Regions from separate parts of the Pseudoalteromonas sp. DL-6 genome, predicted to be linked through region 3. Evidence: predicted binding sites of a transcription regulator. Region 3 holds the regulator's gene; each other region holds the start of a gene.

Region 1 (5,202 bases), 1.4 Mb from region 3:
CTATCTAATAGGCTACGTAAGTGGGTTAACTGCTCATCCATTAAAGGCTTAACGTCTTCTTGGCCTTGGGTTTTACCCAGTTCAACACCTTCTTTGTAACCCGCTTCTTTCCCCTCGGTTACGCCCTTATCAAAGCCATCTATATAGCCTTGCTCGTGTCCTTGCTTAAGGCCTTCCTCGTACGCGTCTTGGCGAATGCGCTCAAGCTCCACCATAGTAAGAGAAGGAAGCTCTTGCTCTTCAGGTTCTTCAGCTTGCTCTTTGGCCATTTCTTTATGGTACAGCTCTGCCAATGGCGTGCCATAAGCGGTCGAGCGATTGCCAAAACTTCGCTCATCTGGCGCAACGTCAGGAATTGGCCAATTTTTTAATAGCTCATCAGCTTCATCAGCGTGTAACGGGCGACCCTTAGAGTTACTCATAGATTATAAGAACTCCTCACCACCGCCACCACCAAGCATAATTTCACCTGAATCTGATAGACGACGTGCTGTTGACAGTATTTCTTTTTGCGCTGCCTCTACTTCGCTAATACGCACTGGCGCCATAGCCTCTAAGTCATCAGCAAGCATTTCAGCGGCACGTTTAGACATGTTACCCAAGATCTTCTCTTTAAGCGCTTCGTCAGTACCTTTAATGGCTTTCATCAGTACATCTTGCGGCACTTCGCGTAAAATTGCTTGGATGCCTCTGTCTTCTACATCCATTAAGTTTTCGAAAACAAACATTAAGTCTTGAATTTGTTGCGACATTTCTTCGTCATGCTCACGGATAGAATCCATTAACTGCCCTTCAACATTGGTATCGAGGTAGTTCATAATATCTGCAGCCGCTTTTAAGCCACCCATCTTCGCAGCTTGTGCACCTGCTTGACCAGCAAATTGTTTTTCCATAATTTCGTTTAATTCTTGTAAAGCTGCTGGTTGTACTTCTTCTAAATTGGCAATACGCATGGTTAAATCTAAGCGCACTTTTTCAGGAAATTGCGCTAAAATTTCAGCTGATTGTTCCGGCTCTAAATAAGAAAGCACAATTGTTTGAATTTGCGGATGCTCATTACGAATAATGTTAGCTACCTGCTTTGAGTCCATCCATTTTAATGAATCAAGCCCTTTAGCGCCTGAGCCCATGACAATTTGGTCTATTAAGCTGGCGGCTTTATCTTCACCTAATGCAGCAGTAAGTGCTTTTTTGATAAAATCTTCAGACTGAAAACCTATCGTACTAAAGCTCTGAATTTGTTCAATAAACAAATTATGAACTGCGCTGATTTTAGCTTGCGACAAATCATCGATTGCCGCCATAGCCATACCTACCTTTTGCACTTGTTTTGGCTCTAAGTGTTTAAGGATTTGCGCTGCATCTTCTTCAGATAAACTTAGCAATAATATCGCCGCTTTATCTACACCATCGAGCTTATCAACATCAAACGCCGGTGGTAGTTGTTTTTGTTCTTGATCAGTCATCTTCTGTTAACCACGCTTTCACTACTTGTGATGATAGTTCTGGTTCATTGGCTACAAGGGCACGAACCGCTTTCAATAAGTCTTCGTCGCCATGTAAGTCTGGTAAGCGTAGTGTACCATCGCTTGAGAAGCCAACTGAAGCAGAATCAAAGTCATTATTTAGCATATCTAATGTGCTGTCACCAAGGTCAACACCTGAACTAAGAGAGTCTTCATCATATTCTTCAAGTGTATTATCTGGGTAAATTAAGCGTTTAAGCATAGGTTTAACAACGGCTAATATCAGTACAATAATAACCAGCGCACCTAATACTAAGCGCATCATTTTCATAAACCAGTCTTGTTCCCATAAAGGCAATTCAAAATCAAGCGCTGAGTCTTCACGAACAAATGGCACGGTTACTACTTCAAGAGCATCGCCACGTTGCATATCAAAGCCTACGCCACCTTGTAACAAGCGACGAATATTTGACAAAGCTTCTACCGAGCGTGGTGTCATGGTTGTTTCACCATTTTCACCCACCGTAGGTAAGTAATCGACCGCCACGGACACACTTATTCTGCGGATCACACCGGTTTGCTGACGCTTATGTGAAATAGTGGTATCGAGTTCATAGTTACGGGTAGCTTCTTTGTGAGTACGACTTGGTGACGTAGCAGTGCCCGCACCACCAGCCATCGCATCTTCAGGTATCGTTGAATTTACCGGAGGCTGATTAGTGAGTGCACCAGGAATACCTACCGCTAGACCACCTATATTATTTTCTTCAAAAGTGGTTTCACTTCTTACCGCTGGTAAATCTGGATTATAGCGTTTTTGTGTTTCTTCTATTGAACTAAAGTCCATGCTTAAATCTACTTGGGCGGTGTAATTACCCAAGCCAACGACGGGAATTAAAATGCTGTCAATTTTTTCTAGGTATTCTTGTTCACGTTTGCGCTCTAGGTCGTACTCTTTACGAGAGCGTGCAGCCAGAGAGGTTTGTGAACCTGAATTTAATAAACGGCCGTTTTGATCGGTCACCGTTACGCGAGAAGGCTCCAGGCCTTGTACCGCAGAAGCAATCATATCAACTACTGAGTCAACTTCTTCGCTATCTAGTGAGCGACCACGCTTAAGCGTAAGTACAACAGTTGCAGAAGGTTTTTTCTCTCGACGAGCGAACACATTTTCTTTTGGAATAGCTAACAACACCTTGGCGCGAGTAACATTGTTTAGCTCTTCTATAGTACGGGCAAGTTGTTGCTCACGGCCATGTTTAAGGCGCTCACGTTCTAAACGTTGGCTTACCCCAAACCCCATATCTTGCATAATAATATCGCTACCTGATGTCGGCCCTTGATCTAAACCTTCACGGGTCATCAGTAACTTAATATTTTGATACTCTGTTTCATCAACTGAAACCACATTACCATCAAGCTGGTAGTCAATTTTTTGCGCATCTAAAAAGTCGAGTGTTTCTATTAACTCTTGGGTTTGCATTTTACCTAATGGGCGCATATCTGGCTGACGAGCCCAAATAATAACGAAAATAGCAATGGCTAAACAAATGGCCAATGCAACAATCAGGGTAATTTGACGTAAAACATCAACACCGCCAAGGGCGCTGAAATAGCCTGACTTTTGCTCTTGTTGATCTTCGTTTTCACTTTGCTCCATCATGCCATCAGCAAGTGCCAGATCTGTAGATTGATTAGATTGCGCCACAATAATTCTCCACTACCTAGTTAAACAGGCATGTTCATAATTTCTTTGTAAGATTCAACAAGCTTATTACGAACCTGTACCGTAGCTTCAAATGCCACAGAAGACTTTTGCGAAGCAATCATTGCTTCAGCAAGCGATACGCTTCTGTCGCCAGTCTCTACTGCTTTTACTTTTTGTCCTGTGTCTTGCTGTAACTCATGCACTGTATTTAGTGCATTACTCAGCATATCACCAAATTGCGCTGTAGACGTTGATTGCACTTGCGTTGGTAAGTTATTAACTTGATTATTACGCGTGGCTTCTGAAGCCATAGATTGCATTTCTTGAAATAAAGCACTGTTTTGAATTTTCATAATTGTCTCTGATAATGCAGTAAACTCTTAAAGAGAATAAAGCACAAAACATGCCAAAAATAAAAACCAATTAAAACATGGGTTTAAGCTGTTATTTTGCGTAGTCAGAGTTTTGACAGCCCTAAAATCAGTTACTTAGATCTAGGGCTGTTGAAGTTATGCAGGGAGGGAAATACCTAAGTCGCGCATTTGCGCTAATTTGTAACGTAAAGTACGTGGACTAATACCTAAGGTTTCGGCCACTTCTTTACGCTTTCCTTGACAACGCGCCAAGGTTTCTAAAATAATGCGATGTTCTTTATCTTTAAGCTCATCTTTATAACTCCCCGTGTCTAAGGCGAGCAAATCATTTTTTTGTTCATCTTCGGGTATTGTTTTTTCATCATAATAAGCATTACTGAAGCTATTATTTGTAGGCTCAGGCACTGACGTTGTTTCAACCACAAACTGAGTTGGCGTTAAATTTTCGATAAAAATCGCATGCTCATCAATAGTACTGCCACTGCGTAAAATTAAAGCGCGTTGGATAACGTTATCCAGTTCACGAACATTACCCGGCCAGCTATGGCTAAGCAGTTTTTGTTCAGCGCTTGTATCTAGGTACGCCATTGGCTCTTTACTTTTACTTAAATGGCGTTCAATTAAGTGTTTCGCCAGCACAATAATATCACCTGGGCGTTCACACAGAGGCCGCCACAGCAAAGGGAAAACATTAAGTCGATAATATAAATCTTCGCGGAACTGATTATCAGCAACTGCCTCTTTTAATTCGCGGTTACTGGTAGCAAGCACACGTACATCTAGTGAAATAGTTTTTCGACCACCTAAACGCTCAACTTCGCGTTCTTGCAATACCCGCAGTAATTTGGCTTGTAAGCCTAAATCCATCTCGGTAATTTCATCAAGTAAGATAGTTCCTCCCTGCGCTTGTTCAAACTTACCTGGACAGGCCTGAATGGCACCGGTAAACGCGCCTTTTTCGTAGCCAAATAAAGTAGCTTCAAGCATGTTTTCCGGAATAGCAGCACAGTTAATCGCTACAAACGGTTCATTACAGCGCTTTGACTTGTCATGAATATAGCGCGCCAGCACTTCTTTACCTGAGCCACTTGGCCCAAGCACCATCACACTGGCATCTGAACGCGCCACTTTACTAGCAAGTTCGAGTAATTGAATACTACTAGGATCGGCAACAATGGGACCGTCTGTTTCTTTTTCCTTTTCAGGCAAGTAACGGCTCACCATATTCAATAAGACTTCTGGGGCAAATGGCTTAGCCATATAATCGATGGCGCCTAAGCGCATTGCCTCAACCGCATCATCAATGGTGGCATAGGCTGTCATCATCAGTACGGGTAAATCAGGGTGATTTAATTTAATACTACGTAATAAATCTAGGCCACTCATTGCGCCCATTTGCACATCACTGACCACCAGTGAAAATGCGTCTTTTTTTAATAGCAACATGGCTTGCTCAGCACTGTTGGCTGCTATGCAAGCGATGCCCGACATTTCTAAAGTATCAATTAATGCTTCACGAAGTCCGGCGTCGTCTTCTACAACTAAAATAGTGTTACTCATGTGACTCCCCTAATTTAGATGTGACACTAATAGGCAGCAACATACTGAAAATTGCTCCCCCATGTGGGTTGTTGTTTGCCTCAACCCGCCCTTG
Region 2 (5,202 bases), 1.4 Mb from region 3:
TTAACGAACCGTTACCCGCTTGTATAGTTAACATTTGAGCTTCTAAAATAGTGTCGTTCATACCTTGTAACAAGCTTTCTTCGGTTTCTAAACGCCCTTTTAGCTGGTTAATATTTTTGGTCAGCTGCTCATTAGTTTCTATTTTATTGGTGTACAACATCCCTTGCGATATAGCAGCTGGGTTTTCAGAGGTACTCAAATATTTTTGACCCGTGGTAACACGCTCTTGCGCACCTGCTACATTTTGTTGATTCTCAAGTATTTTATTAATGTTATTTTGATACATTAAATTATTTGATAAACGCATAATTACCTCGCCGCACTCAGTAAAGTGTCAAAAATAGAACGTGCTGCAGACAATACTTGAGCAGATGCAGCATAAGATTGCTGAAAACGCAGCAAATTAGCCGCCTCTTCATCTAAGTTTACGCCCGACAATGATTCATACCAGGCTTCTGATTGTTGTGCTAATGCATCAAATGCAGCACCGTTAGTCATTGCTTGGCTGGTCACTACCCCAACATCAGTTACCAACCCAGCATAGGCCTGATTCAACGTTTTATGATTATCGGCTGAGGCACTTGCCACTACATTTTGACGTACTAAATCGGTATTTTGTAAATCTGCGAGCTTTTGGCCATTACGGTTATCATCAAAACCGCCTTCATTAAATTCCAAATTAAAGGTATCACCTGTAGCTGGTACACCTTCAATATTAAAGTCAAAACCATAGCCATCGTAAGGCGCTCCAGCTTGAGCGAGTATATTATTAGCAGGCGGTGTAACCGTAAACGTGGTCGTGCCATTACCGTCAGTCAGTTGATATTCGTTAGCATTAGCTGTTTTAACAATGCTAATAGGGCCATTTGCTAGCCCTAGAGGGTTACTAAAACTGCCAGTGGTTACATCGCTCACATCACCCGGTGAAATAGTACCTGTCCCTGTATTATCAAGGCCATCTGCTGTTCTAATTGGAGAGGCCAAGGCAATGTCTTCACCTCGACCACTGGTCAACGATATATTACCCGCAGCGCCACTGTTAAGTTTTACCTGAAATTGATCCCCAGCATTACCGGCTCCCGTTACATTAAGCTCTAAGCCAAACGATTCCCCACTAGTAATCGCTGCTGAATCGATAATGCCACTAGGTGGTATAGTTGCTAAAGACGCTGTACCTAAAGGCTCACCTTTATTATCAATAGGCTGAATACTCACCTCATTAGGGTTACCCGTATAAGTGATCACAAAGTCACTGGCTGGTAGTTCACTGCCTTTACCTGCCTCAACAGTTGCTGACATATTAGCTGTTCCGGTATTTGCTTGATAAACATAAGCACTAACCGTTGGAATTTCAAAAATATCTCCACCTAATTCACCATTAGCATCCATCCCTAAACGGTTTTGCTGATTAAACGAATCGGCAAGTGCAATGCCCATCTGGCCTATTTGATTTTGTGCAGGCACCAAAATATCGTCTCTAAATGCCAATAAACCGCCAATTTTACCTTTTAGTTTAGTAGGGTCTATATCGAGTGGCACGGCTTGACCGCCATTTACATCTAAACGTAACTCTTTAAAATTGGCATCTGGATCGCCACTAATCGAGAACAAGTTGAATGACCCATTTTGCATAACAACCGCTTCACCTGAGCCCATAAATACTTGTTTTTCACCATTGGGGCCATCGAGTGTTTCTATATCAATCAGTTCAGATAAATCACGTATTGCTTTATCACGCTCATTATAAGCTGAGCTCGCATCCGCTTCGTTTTTGGTACCATGAACACCTGCAATTTCTTGGTTCAACGAACTAATACTTTCGATTAGTGTATTCGCCTCTTCCGAAAAAATTTCTAATTGCTCATTAACCACCGCTTTTTGCTCTGAAACAATACCTGCAAGCCTGTCCATTTGATCAATCAGATTTTGCGCATCACTCATCACTAATGAACGAGCAACAGTTGATGAAGGTTGATTAAGAGCCTCTTGTACGTTATTGAACATTGAGTTGATACTAGTTGATAAGCTATTTGATTTTTCTGAAAAGATTTGATCAACTCGACTCGCTTCACTAACAAATTGATCAAAAAAGCTTTTATTTGAGGTATCTCGGTTTAATTGCTTTTGCGCAAACTCATTCAATAATCGATACGTTTGGCCACGGCCTACCTGATTATCAATCATGGTGGTAAACTCGGTGCGCTCACGTACATACCCTTCGGTATTAACATTTGCGATGTTTTTACTTGTCGTTTGCAATAACTCAGAGTTTGCTCTTATTCCTGAATTAGCAATGTTTAATAAATTAAACGACATGTTACTCTACTCCCTGGCGGATCACGCTTGTGGCGATATTCTTCAATTCGTTACTGTTCAGCACTCTTTTTATTTTGTCTGCATAATTAGGGTCGGTTGCATAACCAGCTTGCTGTAAAGAGTCTAAAAATTTATGCGGCTTTGCCGTATTGTTTAATGCATCTTGATAGCGCGGGTTTTGTGTTAAAAAATCCACAAAGTCATTCACGCTATCTTTTATCGAATCATACGCTCTAAAGTTTGCATGCTTTTTGACAGCAGCACCTTGCTCAAACTCTAAAGTAACTTTACTGGCTTTTTCACCCTGCCAACTTTTATCTGACTTAATATTGAATAAATTGTTTGAGCTATTACCATCACCTTTATTAATAATATGTTTACCCCAGCCAGTTTCTAATGCTGCTTGTGCGACCATAACCGCCGGATTTAAACCAATTTTTTTAGCCGCTGTTTTTGCGTGTTCCCACACTGTGCTCACAAATTCCTCAGCACTTTCAAATGTGCCAGACGCTATGTTTTGTTCGCTTTTTTCAGTTGAATCAACGAGCGGCACTTTTTCAGTGACCTTTTGATTTTCTTGATGAGGTAAGGTGCTACCCGCACGTTGATCACTAAAGAAATCTGATGTGGTGCGAAGAACAGAGCCTGGCATAAAGTTTTTTCCATCTGGCGATAGTTGCTGCACAATTAAATCTGCAAGACCCAAAGAGCCATTTGATGAAAGCTCTGTGGCCATCTGTTGGTCGTGCATTTCTTCAAAAAACTTAACGCCACTAGCATTAAACGGGCTTTCTTTATCTTCGAAAGCCTCATTGGCTTTACGCATACTTTTAAGCAACATTTGGGTGAAAATAGCTTCAAATTGTGCCGCTGCTTTTTTTAACGCCGCTTTAGATTCATCGGTTGATGCGTCACCGCTGTTTAAAGCATCTCGACGCAAAGAGTCTAAGTTGCCTAAATCAAAAAAGTTTTGCTTATCTAGATGATTTGTTTCCATCAGCTTTTTGACACAATAATTAATAATACTTAATAAAATGCAATAATTGAGCCAAGAGAATTGAAAGGTTCTAGGTTCTAGGTTCTAGGTTCTAGGTTCTAGGTTCTAGGTTCTAGGTTCTAGGTTCTAGGTTCTAGGTTCTAGGTTCTAGGTTCTAGGTTCTAGGTTCTAGGCAAAGATTAAACTAAGTGAGAGACGCGAGGTAAACTCGCTGCTACTTATTGTGAAAGGTTAAATTCAATGTTTATTGCTGTGGTAGCAGCGGCTTTATGCCGCGTCTTTTTTAGGTTAACTGTTAAAGACCCTAAATAGGGTCTTATAAAACTAAATTACAACAAGCTGGCCATTAATGGCGCCGGCTTCTTTAAGTGCTTCAAGAATCGCCATTAAATCACCAGGGGCAGCGCCAACTTCATTAATTGCGCGAACTAAATCATCAAGACTCACACCTGGGTCAAATACAAAAGCGCGTGAATCATCCTGATTAACATCAATAATACTTTGTTGGGTCACCACCGTTTCCCCCTCGGCCAGAGGGTTTGGCTGCGCAACATTTTGCTGCTCAGCAATCGTTACTGTTAAACCTCCATGGGTAATTGCCGCAGGTTGTAATTTTACATTTTTACCTATAACAATAGTGCCGGTACGCGAGTTAACAATTATTTTTGCTGAAGTATCTGCTGGCTTAAACTCTAAGTTTTCAAGAGTTGATAAATACGATACACGTTGCGAGGCATCACGAGGTGCAATAACACGAATAGAAGCTGCATCGAGTGCTTGAGCGCTATTTGGACCAATTAAATCATTAATGGTTTTCTCTAAACGTTTAGCAGTAGTAAAGTCAGGACGGTTTAAATTAAAGGTAATATAGTCGTTTTGCATAAATGGGCTTTTAACAGCACGTTCAACGGTTGCACCATTTGGTACACGTCCTACTGTTGGCGTATTAATCACAACGCGACTACCATCAAGGCCTTCAGCGCCTAAGCCACCTACAATTAAACTGCCTTGAGCGATGGCGTAAACATTACCATCAACCCCTTTTAAGAATGTTTGTAGTAATGTGCCACCGCGCAAGCTGCCTGCACTGCCAATCGATGATACAGTTATATCTATGGTTTGCCCTGGCTTTCTAAATGGGGGGAGTTCAGCATGAACAGCAACCGCTGCTACATTTTTAATTTTTGGCTTTAAACTAGAAGGTAACGTAATACCAAAACTATTAAGCATGCCTTTAAAGCTTTGCTCGGTAAAACGGCTTTGCTCACCGGTGCCTGGTAAACCAACAACTAAGCCATAGCCCACTAATTGGTTTGAGCGCACCCCTTCGACCATAGACACATCTTTAATTCGCTCAGCACTGGCAGTAAATTGCCAGCCTAGTAGCACCATAAAACAAAAAACTTTAAAACCATTCATGTCGAATGTCCTCTAAAAGGGAAACAATGAGCTACTAAAGAAACGCGTTAACCAACCTGGGCTTTGTGCCTCTTGTGTTTGGCCCTTACCTGAGTACTGAATACGCGCATTCGCAATTCGATTAGACTCAACGGTATTATCGGCATTGACATCTTGTGGACGCACTAACCCTTCTAAGCGAATAAATTCTTCACCGGTGTTTAACGTTAGCCATTTTTCACCGCGAATCACTAAATTACCATTTGGTAGTACTCGCATTACGTTAACCGAAATATCGCCAACTAAGCTATTTGATTGATTTGATTTTGAGTCACCTTTAAATGAGGAGTCACTGCCAATACCAAATTGAATGCTATCGCCGCCAATATTCACAGGTAAACCACCTAAGCCAATCACAGGGTCGAGGCTGGCATCGGTTTCTTTATCCGTTTCTGTTTTAGCTGCTTTAGTCGCTTGAGTTGACTCTTGTA
Region 3 (5,202 bases):
CACTTTAGCGAGTACTGGTAGCCCCGCATTTTTTGTTCACCCTGGTGAAGCGAGTCATGGTGATTTAGGTATGATCACTGCCAGTGATGTAGTTATGCTTATTTCTAACTCTGGCGAAACCAGTGAAGTGCTTAATATTATTCCGGTATTAAAACGCATTGGCGCTAAAATGATTGCTATGACAGGTAACGAAACGTCAACTATGGCAACATTGGCAAATGTGCATGTGTGTATTAAAGTTGAACAAGAAGCCTGCTCATTAGGCCTAGCGCCAACGGCAAGTACCACGGCAACACTCGCTATGGGTGATGCAATGGCGGTAGCATTATTAGAAGCCCGTGGCTTTACCGCAGATGATTTTGCTCTGTCGCATCCAGGTGGCAGTTTAGGCAAACGCTTACTGTTAACCTTAAAAGATGTAATGCATAGCGGTATTCACACGCCTATTATTAATGAAACGCAAACCATTAAAGACGCCCTAATTGAAATGTCAGCCAAAGGACTCGGCATGACCGCTATTATAGATGGTAACCAACAATTATCTGGTTTGTTTACCGATGGTGATTTACGCCGTATTTTAGAGCAACGTGTTGATATACACAGCACAGAAATTAATGTTGTGATGACTAAATCATGCACAACAGCCACACAAGACATGCTCGCGGCTGAAGCACTGAACATTATGGAACAAAAACGTATTAATGGTTTAATTGTGATTAATGAGCATAATCAGCCCATTGGCGCACTAAATATGCAAGACTTACTAAAAGCGGGAGTGCTATAAATGCAGTTTGAAGATCTTTACCAACCGTTAAGTGATGATGCAAAAGCGCGCGCCAAAAAAATAAAATTATTAATTTGCGACATTGATGGTGTGTTTTCTGATGGGCGTATTTATCTTGGTAACCAAGGTGAAGAGCTCAAAGCATTTAATACCAAAGACGGATTTGGCATTAAAGCCCTTATTAATAGTGGTTTTGAAGTTGCCGTGATCACAGGTCGTCACTCACAAATAGTTCAACAACGTATGAGTAGTTTAACCGTACAACATATATACCAAGGCCAAGAAGACAAACTCATCGCCTATCAAGAATTAAAACAAAAATTAGCGCTTAGCGATGAGCAAATTGCCTACATAGGCGACGATGGCCCTGATATGCCAGTAATGGAAAAAGTCGGGTTTGCAGTAGCCGTGAACGACGCCCACCCGCTGATTAAACGTTTATCGCATTATGTTACTCAGCTGCCTGGCGGCTTTGGCGCAGTGAGAGAACTAACAGACTTACTAATGCTTGAAAACAATAAGCCACTTACCAGCCAAGGAACCAGTTCATGAATGTGGCGCGCATTATACTGAGCGTTTTATTCATAAGCTGTATGGTTTGGCTTTGGTATCCTTACTTTACTCAGGTAGATATTGTTGCGGATGAACAAACTCAAGTTATTGCTAAACCCGATTATACCGCGATTGAGCTAAAACAAACCGCTTACAATGATCAAGGTAAAGTAAGCCATAAAGTGACTGCGGTAAAAATGGAGTTATATCAACAACTCGGTTTTACCTTTTTTGAAAAACCTATATTTACGTTATATAACGAACAGCAAACATGGCGTATTAACGCTGATGAAGCCACCCTCTACGACGATCGGCAACTGGTGTTAGAGGGTAATGTGAAAGCGCTAAATTTAGTCGATAACGCAATGATCGATACGATCACAGCCGATAGCATCAATGTAGATATAAAACTACTGACTATGCAGTCACAGCAGCCAGTCGTTATTACAGGACCGAATTTAAAAATCATCGGTAAAGGCCTTGAAGCCGATTTAAAAACCGAAGTGATTAAACTTATTAACCATACGCGAACCCTATATTATGACCAATAACCTATTTAAAATTTTAATTGTTCCTTCACTACTGATTGCATTTCAAAGCCATGCAGAGGAGGCCGTTGAAGCCCCTGCGGCTAATCAAATTTCAATTAGTGCTGACAGACAGGAAGGTCAATTAAAAGAAAACGTGGGCATTTTTGAGAAAAATGTTGAAATTATTCATGGTAATCGCCGCATTACCGCCGATCGTTTAGAAGTACATAAACGTGATGACTTAGGCGAGAATAAGCAACTTTTAATTGCCACAGGTAGCCCTGCTTACTTTGAAGAAACACAAGCTGATGGCACCATCATGAGCGCCAGTGCCAATGAAGTTCGCTATGATGTATCGCAACGTTTTTTAACCTTAATCGGTGATGCCAGTATCGCTCAAGCAGGTCAAAAAATTACCGCTAAAAGTATCACCTACGATATAGAGCAGCAGTTGATTAGCGCAGAAAAAGATGAAAATTCAACCGATCGTGTACACACCATTTTGGTGCCTGTTGAAAACAAAAAAGAAGACGATAAAGGCCAACCATGAGCACATTAAAAGCAGAGCTATTAGCAAAAAGCTATAAAGGCCGTGAAGTGGTGAAAAATGTTGGCCTAGAAGTTGAAGCTGGCAGTATTGTCGGTTTACTTGGCCCCAATGGCGCAGGTAAAACCACGACCTTTTACATGATTGTAGGTCTTGTACCGAGCGATAAAGGTAAAATATCAATAGATGATCAAGATATCACTTTATTACCTATGCATAGCCGAGCTCGCCTAGGGATTGGTTACTTACCACAAGAATCATCGATTTTTAGAAAGCTGACGGTTTACCAAAACTTAATGGCTATTTTAGAAACACGTAAAGAGCTTAATAAACAACAACGTGAAGATACCTTAAATAATTTACTTGATGAATTTAGCATTCAGCATATTCGTGAAAGCCAAGGTATGGCCCTATCAGGCGGTGAACGTCGCCGCGTTGAAATTGCCCGGGCATTAGCAGCAAACCCTAAATTTATACTATTAGACGAACCCTTTGCAGGGGTTGATCCTATCTCTGTATTAGATATTAAAAAGATTATAGAGCACCTTAAGAATCGAGGGATTGGCGTATTGATCACAGATCACAACGTACGCGAAACACTTGATGTTTGTGAAAAAGCCTACATAGTTTCTCATGGGGAGTTAATTGCATCAGGCACTCCAGAATATGTATTAAACGATAAAACAGTACGCGATGTTTATTTGGGCGAGCAGTTCAAGCTCTAATATGTGTGTTATTCCACTAAGCATCTGCTAAGATTAATTATACTTAGGTCTGTTGACCTTTCAAGGTTGAATTTGCAGCAGTCTGTTTGGTATTTAGGCAAGGCAGAGCCTATGTGATGTGGTATTCCCCATAAATAGGCGATAACGCAGCATCAATGCCAAACAGGCGCTGCCCTTCGGGTTCTGCCTAGGGACGATTTACTTTTTGTTGCTCGGTTTTGACTTAGCCCACTAGGTTACAAACCTCGCGCCGCGATTAAACCGCCCCTAGTTTGAACGAATTTTAATCCGTAAAGGTCAACAGACCGTAATTTAAAAGGATTGTTAGAGATAAATGAGGCAATCATTACAGCTGCGCATGGGCCAGCAACTTACAATGACTCCACAGTTGCAACAAGCAATTCGCTTATTGCAGCTCAGTACATTGGATCTCCAGCAAGAAATTCAAGAAGCGCTCGATAGCAATCCCTTGCTTGAAGTTGAAGAACAAGATTACAGCGAAGATGCTGCGGGTAAAAACGAACAAAAAGCCGATAACAATGAATCAACGCTAAGTGCTTCAGCTGACGAAAAACCTAGCGAGTATGAGCAAGACAGCGGCGAAGCCATGAGCAAAGACACCATTAGCGATGATATGGCAATGGATGTTACATGGGATGAATACATGAGCGCAGCACCTGTCTCTTCATCGGGACCGATGCCTGAAGATGAATCAATTTATCAAGGCTCTTCAACTGAAACGCTGCATGAATATTTAATGTGGCAATTGCAACTGACGCCATTTAGTCCTACAGATGAAGCCATTGCGATTGCAATAGTAGAAGCCGTGGACGACTCAGGTATTTTAACCCTTAGCTGTGAAGAAATTTTAGAGAGCTTTAATCAAGAAAACGATGACGAAGATGAAGTTGAACTTGATGAAATAGAAGCGGTATTAAAGCGTATTCAATTATTTGATCCGGTAGGAATAGCCGCGCGTAGTTTACAAGAGTGCTTGTGTATTCAACTTAATCAGTTTGATAAAGACACGCCTTTTTTAAACGAAACAAAAATGATCTTAACCGATCATATTGATTTGCTGGCTGCACGTGATTATCGCACGTTAATGAAAAAAACTAAGCTCAAAGAAGATGAGCTTAAAGAGATCATGACGTTAATTCATACCCTTAGCCCAAAACCGGCGGACACTATTGTCAGAGAAGAGTCAGAGTATGTTATTCCTGATGTGTCGGTTAAAAAAATTAAAGGGCGTTGGGTGGTTGAACTAAACCCTGATAGCATGCCTAAAATTAGGGTAAACAGCCAATATGCGGCTATGTCACGTACTGTTAAATCAAGTGGTGATAGCCAGTTTATTCGCTCACACTTGCAAGAAGCAAAATGGTTTATAAAAAGTCTAGAAAGTAGAAACGACACGCTACTTAAAGTAACTAACTGTATTGTGCAGCAACAACAGGCCTTTTTTGAACATGGTCCTGAGGCGATGAAGCCTATGGTACTTAATGACGTGGCCGAAATGGTAGAAATGCACGAATCGACTATTTCACGTGTTACTACGCAAAAATACATGCACACACCACGCGGTATTTTTGAGCTTAAATATTTCTTTTCAAGCCATGTAAGCACTGAAAATGGTGGCGAATGTTCATCTACAGCAATACGCGCATTAATTAAAAAATTAATCGCTGCAGAAAACTCAGCTAAACCATTGAGTGATAGTAAAATTGCAGATATATTGGCAGAGCAAGGAATTAAAGTAGCAAGGAGAACTATTGCAAAATATCGCGAATCTCTAGCTATTCCCCCGTCGAATCAACGAAAAAGTTTGATTTAAGGCGTACAACAAAGAGGAAAATGTTTATGCAACTGAACTTAACTGGTCGCCATGTAGATATTACTGACTCGCTTAGAGACTACGTAAATAGTAAATTTGCAAAGCTGCAGAGGCACACTGATCACATAACGAATGTGCACGTTATTCTCGATGTAGAAAAACTAAACCAAAAAGCCGAAGCAACCGTTCATGTTAGTGGCGCTGAGATTTTTGCTTCTACTGAACACCAA

The links. The regulator sigma-54, encoded in region 3, starts transcription at its own class of promoters, with help from an activator protein. The targets are predictions, from matches to a motif close to GTTGGCACGNNNNTNGNNT.
Region 1: a site for sigma-54 is predicted at 3,567-3,585, ahead of fliE (flagellar hook-basal body complex protein FliE). Genes of this name have one in related genera too.
Region 2: a site for sigma-54 is predicted at 3,351-3,369, ahead of flgJ (flagellar assembly peptidoglycan hydrolase FlgJ). Genes of this name have one in related genera too.

Annotation. Positions count from the first base shown of each region.
Region 1 covers NZ_CP019770.1:2,326,007-2,331,208, forward strand. The annotation lists gene fliH (flagellar assembly protein FliH) at 1-422, opposite strand, end outside; gene fliG (flagellar motor switch protein FliG) at 426-1,466, opposite strand; gene fliF (flagellar basal-body MS-ring/collar protein FliF) at 1,459-3,174, opposite strand; gene fliE (flagellar hook-basal body complex protein FliE) at 3,195-3,527, opposite strand; gene B1F84_RS10875 (sigma-54 dependent transcriptional regulator) at 3,684-5,108, opposite strand; gene B1F84_RS10880 (ATP-binding protein) at 5,101-5,202, opposite strand, start outside.
Region 2 covers NZ_CP019770.1:2,342,065-2,347,266, forward strand. The annotation lists gene flgL (flagellar hook-associated protein FlgL) at 1-307, opposite strand, end outside; gene flgK (flagellar hook-associated protein FlgK) at 310-2,316, opposite strand; gene flgJ (flagellar assembly peptidoglycan hydrolase FlgJ) at 2,318-3,313, opposite strand; gene B1F84_RS10940 (flagellar basal body P-ring protein FlgI) at 3,638-4,732, opposite strand; gene flgH (flagellar basal body L-ring protein FlgH) at 4,745-5,202, opposite strand, start outside.
Region 3 covers NZ_CP019770.1:466,355-471,556, reverse strand. The annotation lists gene B1F84_RS02170 (KpsF/GutQ family sugar-phosphate isomerase) at 1-784, shown strand, start outside; gene kdsC (3-deoxy-manno-octulosonate-8-phosphatase KdsC) at 785-1,336, shown strand; gene lptC (LPS export ABC transporter periplasmic protein LptC) at 1,333-1,887, shown strand; gene lptA (lipopolysaccharide transport periplasmic protein LptA) at 1,877-2,416, shown strand; gene lptB (LPS export ABC transporter ATP-binding protein) at 2,413-3,138, shown strand; gene B1F84_RS02145 (RNA polymerase factor sigma-54) at 3,473-4,972, shown strand; gene hpf (ribosome hibernation promoting factor) at 4,999-5,202, shown strand, end outside.